Lentimicrobium sp. L6: one gene and its partner. The protein of the gene in region 1 interacts with the protein of each later gene in a pairwise test. Links are inferred from orthologs where the notes say so. Each region holds a gene or a part of one and is shown in the gene's direction. Other genes may lie near its edges. The genes, in order: ruvA and ruvC.

Region 1 (3,257 bases):
TCTTTCTGATTTTTCAGAAGAAGCCATGGGAGTCTATCATAAAACAGGCCCGGCTCGCAAAATTGGACTTCAAAAAATAGAAACCTTTGTTAAAGCCTTCGGACGAATCATTCTCAGAATATTAAAATTCATTTTGGGACTAATTCTATTCATTTATGGTGCTGGATTATTAGTTGGTTTTGGAATTCTATATCTTAATCTAGTTCCTGAACTAGAATTCGAGGGTTTCTTTATCCAAGGAATGTCTTTCCCTGCTTTTATGAGCAAATTCATTATTGCTAATGAATATGCTTCCATCACTCTAACAGCACTAACAGTTTTAGTCCTCATTCCAATTATTATGATGGTATTTCATGGAATTAGATTCCTATTTAACTTAAAAAGAAACAAAATGGTTGGAACCATAGCATGGCAGGCCTGGGTTGTGGCACTCATTGTTTCTTTAGGGATGAGTTATACTACCATTAGAGCTTATCATAAAGATGCTATAAAAATCACAAAATACGATTTTGAAGAAGTACAATCCGACACACTAAATATCAGATTAAATACCAATTCTTACTATCAAAATATACTATCTAGTGATAACAAAACTGTGGTTTCACAAGATAATAACCATCCCATCCTTCATGATGATGAAATTTATGGAGAACCCAGATTAGAAATTATTGAAAATGATAAAAATAGTTTCGCCCTGAAGCTATACAAAAGCTCAAATGGGAAAAATGAAGAACAGGCTAATATCAATATAGAAAATACTTACTATCATTTTACTATTGATTCAACAGGTTTATTACTGGACCCGTATTTCAAATTAGGCGAAAGTTCTAAATGGAGAAGCCAAGAAATCACATTAAAACTATATGTGCCTGAAGGGAAATCTATTATGATAGATAATAATATCAGAAGGCATTTTAAAATGGATTACCAATGGCAAAGAAACCTCTATAATCATAGAACTAAAGATTCCTATTGGATATTAAATTCTGGGAATTTTGAGGAGGCTAAAGTAGAAGAAGAATCCATTGAAAAGGAAGTCGAGCCAGCACTACCGGTGGCCAATAAAAAAGAAGCACAAGAAGAAATAGAGTAAGAAGCTAGGAGAAAATAAAACAATATAAAGATCATCAATTTACTATAAAAAGCCGACTTTCATACCGAGTCGGTTTTTTCATTTTCAGCCGCAAACAACAACTCTATTTAGAACCATAAGATATTTTCATCAAAATCTGATACTTCCATACTCAATTCAGGAATATTTGTACTTTTGGCGATTGAATCAGCTTTAAAAAGATGTACGAATATATACAAGGTAAATTAGTTGAGAAGAATCCCGCCTATGCCGTCATAGATTGCTCAGGTGTAGGATATTACGTAAACATTTCTTTAAACACATTTTCCCGTATAGGAAAAGAGGAAAGCGTAAAGCTTTTTATTCACTTTATAGTTAGAGAGGATGCCCAAACCTTATTTGGCTTTTTTGATACTTACGAAAGAGAAGTTTTTAGGAAATTAATTAGCGTTTCTGGTGTTGGTCCGAGCACAGGAAGAATGATTTTGTCTTCGATGACTTCTGATGAAGTTTATGAAGCTATAGATACCGGAAACGTGGCCGCATTAAAAGCCGTAAAGGGAATTGGAGCGAAAGGTGCACAAAGAATCATTGTCGATTTAAAAGACAAACTAGATAAATTGGTAACCGATGGCGATAATTTACCATTCCAACACAATACCTTTAAAGAAGAAGCGTTATCTGCATTGATAGCCCTAGGTTTCTCTAAGCAAATGGCTGAAAAAGGTTTAAAGAAAGTCTTTACTTCAAATCCTGAGATTGATAAGGTGGAAGATTTGATTAAGGCGAGCCTTAAGGTTTTATAGAAAATAAAGTGTTAATGATGAACTAAAGGTAGCAATACCATTTAGCAAAAGATATAATATTTAATGAGGTTTTTTACAAGGGTACTGCTTTTACTATTGTTTACTCTGATGTTGCTCATCCCCAATTTTTTAATCCAAAAAATATGGGCTGCACCCATCGGGTCTACCTTATTTTTAAATCCACCAGATAGTACCACTACCGATACTACAAAAAAGGTTGATTTAAAATTTCCTTTTCAAGGAGATGATAACTTGTTTTACACCGGAGGAACCCAACGCTCTAATCTTTTCCTTCAAGACCCCAAAAACATACAACAAAATGTAGTTTTCGATCCTAAAACCAACCAATATGTGGTAACCAATAAAATGGGTGAACTGGATTATCGCCCACCCCAAAGGATGGACATGCAGGAGTACAGACAGTTTGAAGAAGAACAGTCTCTAGAAAATTACTGGGCAGAACGTTCTAATGCCAATAATGCAGGAGCCAATGGAGGTATCATTCCATCTATTCATATTGGGGGTAAAGTTTTTGACAGAATATTTGGTGGAAACACCATCGACATTCGTCCTCAGGGTTCGGCAGAATTAATGTTTGGCGTGGTTAATAACAAACGAGAAGACCCTGCTCTAAACGTTCGACAGCAAAGTGTAACCAACTTTGACTTTCAACAGAAAATCCAGTTGAATGTATTGGCAAAAATTGGAGATAAAATTGAGTTTAAAGTCAACTATAATACCGAAGCCACTTTCGATTTCGAAAACAAGCTGAAATTAAAATACGAAGGCGACGAAGATGAAATCATCAAATTAATTGAAGCAGGGGATGTAACTCTTCCTTTAACCTCTACATTAATTCAAGGTAGCCAAAGTCTCTTTGGTATTAAAACCAAATTACAATTTGGGAAATTAACCGTAACTTCTGTCTTTTCGCAACAAAAGAGTGAGTCTTCATCTCTAACAGTACAAGGAGGAGCACAAACCAATGAGTTCGAGCTTAGAGTTGACCAGTATGAAGAGAACAAACACTTCTTATTGGCTGAATATTTCAAGGAAAACTATGAGCCTTCTTTAAAAGAATTGCCTATTGTTAATTCTAATATCAATATTACCAAAACTGAAGTTTGGGTGACAAACATTGGTTCGCCAACTACTGACAATAGAAACATTGTAGCCTTTCAAGATTTAGGGGAATATAACCCTTATTTCCAAGATTTGTATCCTGTAGCTGGCAACTCTTATCCTGATGACAACTCCAATACCTTAAGAACTTTTGTTGACACCAATGTGGTCAGAAATATCAGCAGTGTCACTAACCACTTACAAGGAAAAGGAATGACATCGGGTATTGATTATGAGAAAGTAGAATTGGCTCGTAA
Region 2 (3,324 bases), on another replicon or contig:
GATTTATTCTAATTCCGCCACTGATTAGTTTTATTGCTGGGTTTTCAAAAGCTTTAGTGCATTCTTGAAGCCATAATCTTGAAAATTCACAATCTCCATCAGTACATTGAATAATATCATATTTTGCTAGTGAAAAAGCTTTTCTGAGAGCCATCTTTTTCCCTGTTTCATGACTAGAAAGGGTGTTTAAGGTAATATCTATTTCAGTATTGGATTTTTTAAATCTTTCCATCAAATTTAGGCTGGAATCATCGCTGTGATCATTAATAAGAATGACTTCAAAATGATTTCTTGGATAATCGAGGTCCAAGATGGATTGAAAAAGGGGGGCTAAATTTTCTTCTTCGTTTCTAGTGGCAATAACAATGCTGATTTTCTTTAAACTAGAGGATTTAGGATTATTATCCTGAATTTTAGTCCATGCCCAATAAAACCTTAAAATCACAAAGATATAAAGTAGAACAATAAGCCAACTTAAGATTACGATTATCATTCTTCAGGATTTTTATCTGTTTCCTCTATTAGGTCTTTCTTTCTAATAAACTTTAAGTTAAAGATAAAAGCACCTCCAATTACTGCTGCGAATGCAATATTGATTAACCAAAGTATAGATGTAGCAGCAATTAAACCGAGTTCAAATTCTGCCTGCGAATATTGACCTATCAATTGGAATACAAAAAGGGTGATTAAGGCCCTTACACCCAATTCTGCAACTGCAATACTCGGAATGATAGTGATTCCAAAGAAAACTAAAAACACCACCATCATTCCATCGATTATGGATAAATCGAAGTGAAAAGCCAGTAATAATAAATAGAATTGAACAGAATAGATTAAATACCTAAGGAGACTATAGGACAAAACTTTTACTAATTCATCCATTCTGTATTCAGCTAAAATATTAAGATGTTTGATAATAGGGTATCTGTAAATTCCAAAAGTTCTATTTAGTCTATTCTCAATGCTAGGGAATTTGAAGAATATAATGAGGAGGATAATATCTATACTAAGAATTAGAATTATAGAAATGGCTATCCATATGTTATTCCATTGTAAAAAATCGGTGACTATAGTTTCAGAAAAGTAGATAAGAGCCACACTTCCCATGAGTATGGTTATCAGCAGCTGACTTAAATTCCCAGTAATGGTAGCAACTGTTCCATCAAGTCTATCCCCCTTCTTTAAAATAAAAATTCGACCTAAGTAATCGCCAATTCGGTTGGGGGTGAAAATACTGATGGCTGTTCCTGCAAATACTGCTTGGATGGAATTACTTAGCTTTACATTTTCTATCTTTCGCATGAGAAATCTCCACTTGATGCTTTCAATGAGCCAGTTAAGTGGCATCAAACCAAAAGCTAATAGCAGTAAAAGAGAATCTTTCTTAGATGCATTGAGTACTCCATTGATACTAAATTGTTCTTGATGTTTACTTAGCTCAAAGAACAAGAAAATATAAACTAAACTAACAAGCAATATCTTAAAAAAGAGATTAAAGCTTTTTCGTATTTTTGTAGAAATCTTCACTTAAACATAAATTTTGAAGCAGGATCGAATTATTTTGGGCATTGACCCGGGTACAAATATAATGGGTTATGGTGTAATACACCAGCAAGATAATAAAATAAAGCTGGTTACCATGGGGGTATTGAAATTAGCTGGTTATGATAACCACCCAATGAAGCTTAAGAAAATATTTGAGCGCACATTGGCTCTAATTGATCAGTATAAGCCAGATGAGATAGCTATAGAGGCACCCTTTATGGGGAAAAACCCCCAGAGTATGCTAAAGTTAGGAAGGGCACAGGGAGTAGCTATGGCTTCTGGGCTTTATAGAAACCTTCCCATTTTTGAGTATGCACCTCGAAAAATAAAACAGTCCATAACAGGGAAAGGAACAGCTTCTAAAGAACAAGTTGCCGGAATGTTAAAACATCTATTAAAAATGACAGAAGAGCCAGAGTATTTAGATGCTACAGATGGATTAGCAGCTGCGGTTTGTCATTATTTCCAAAAATCTTATGGGTTTGAAAAAGAATCGTATACTGGTTGGGGTAGTTTTGTAAAGAAAAACCCAGAAAGGATAAAATAATCTTTTACCTAGACCATCTATTTGAACGTCTAGATTTAGATCTATTGAAGCTACCCTGAGTTTCTTTTGCATTGAAAGTATACCTTAAGCCTACAGAGAAGTTCACATAGAAATCATTATCATCGTTACCATTTTTACCGAATCTAGCATCTAGTTTGTCTGAATTAACAAGAAAAAGAGTTCCATCAATAACAATGGTGAGGTTCTCATCAAGGTTGAATGCTCCGCCAAGGCAAAGAGGTAAAACCCATTCACTCACTCTTTTACCATGAGTAGTTTCTTTACCTTGCATTTTTATAGTGTCTAAAGTAGAGCTATTGCGAAGCACAGAATTAAAATCTATTTGCCCATATCCTATTTTCCCATAAATGTAAAAGGGAGTTTGTTCGTTGGCAGGGTATAACAGTTGAGTAAAATTAAAGATTCCTTGAATTATATACTGGTTATAATTATTTTCGAATTGTAGTCCGGGTGTAGAACCTATAAGTTTCCCACTAGAAAATGTGAATTCGGCTCCCCCCCAATCTGTAATCCATTTCCCGGCTGTTAAAGAATAAGCAAATGAACTTTCTTCTCCGATTTTCTTAAATAGATCTTGATCGTGAGAACTTACATCTCCATAAAAAAGGTTGAGCCCAATATTGGCTTGGACATACCAGTGTTTCCAAATCATACCACCTTTGTGAGTATCAAAGCTTCTTTGAGCCATGCTACTTCCACTTATCATAAGTAGAAATGTGATGATTAATAAAGCTTTTTGTGAGATTTTTGATTTCACTGTTAGGTTTTTTTTAGATGCGTATTAAAGAAAAAAATAATCCTATAGAACAAATATATGATCTTTTTTCAATACCACAATGTGCTTAAAGGGAAATATTAAATTTTTAACCCTCGCTTAGTTTGCTATCGACTTCTTTTTTTTTGTGCTCTTTTAGCCATAAATATGCTAAACTCATAAAGCACCATCAGTGGTAAAGTTACTAGTACTTGGCTAAAAACATCAGGAGGGGTGATTAAAGCAGAAAGAATAAGAACGATTACTAACATGTATTTTCTGTTCTTCTTTAGAAACTCAATGCTAACTAAACCTGCTTTTGTTAGGAAGAAAATAACAACAGGTAGTTCAAAAACGACTCCGACAGAGATGGTAACAGTAACTACAGTGCTGATATAGCTAGTTAAGGAAATGGTATTTGAAACTTCTTCGCTAACATGATAGGAACCAAAGAAAT

The links.
Region 2: the proteins of ruvA (region 1) and ruvC interact in binary tests that used the Escherichia coli proteins (3 or more experiments, as listed by UniProt). The link is inferred for Lentimicrobium sp. L6 from one-to-one orthologs.

What each region holds. Positions count from the first base shown.
Region 1 is NZ_JABKCA010000054.1:9,947-13,203, reverse strand. The notes cover bases 167-3,085. They hold ruvA (Holliday junction branch migration protein RuvA), read left to right. Parts: upstream 167-1,293; coding sequence 1,294-1,878; downstream 1,879-3,085. Other genes in these bases: sprA (cell surface protein SprA), read left to right, coding at 1,942-3,085; HNS38_RS13745 (PspC domain-containing protein), read left to right, coding at 167-1,093. Also shown: more of HNS38_RS13745, read left to right, coding at 1-166; more of sprA, read left to right, coding at 3,086-3,257. UniProt on the Escherichia coli protein: The RuvA-RuvB-RuvC complex processes Holliday junction (HJ) DNA during genetic recombination and DNA repair.
Region 2 is NZ_JABKCA010000001.1:21,811-25,134, forward strand. Bases 331-3,316 are described here. They hold ruvC (crossover junction endodeoxyribonuclease RuvC), read left to right. Parts: upstream 331-1,540; coding sequence 1,541-2,092; downstream 2,093-3,316. Other genes in these bases: HNS38_RS00120 (glycosyltransferase), read right to left, coding at 331-493; HNS38_RS00125 (lysylphosphatidylglycerol synthase transmembrane domain-containing protein), read right to left, coding at 490-1,527; HNS38_RS00135 (outer membrane beta-barrel protein), read right to left, coding at 2,097-2,870; tatC (twin-arginine translocase subunit TatC), read right to left, coding at 2,996-3,316. Also shown: more of HNS38_RS00120, read right to left, coding at 1-330; more of tatC, read right to left, coding at 3,317-3,324.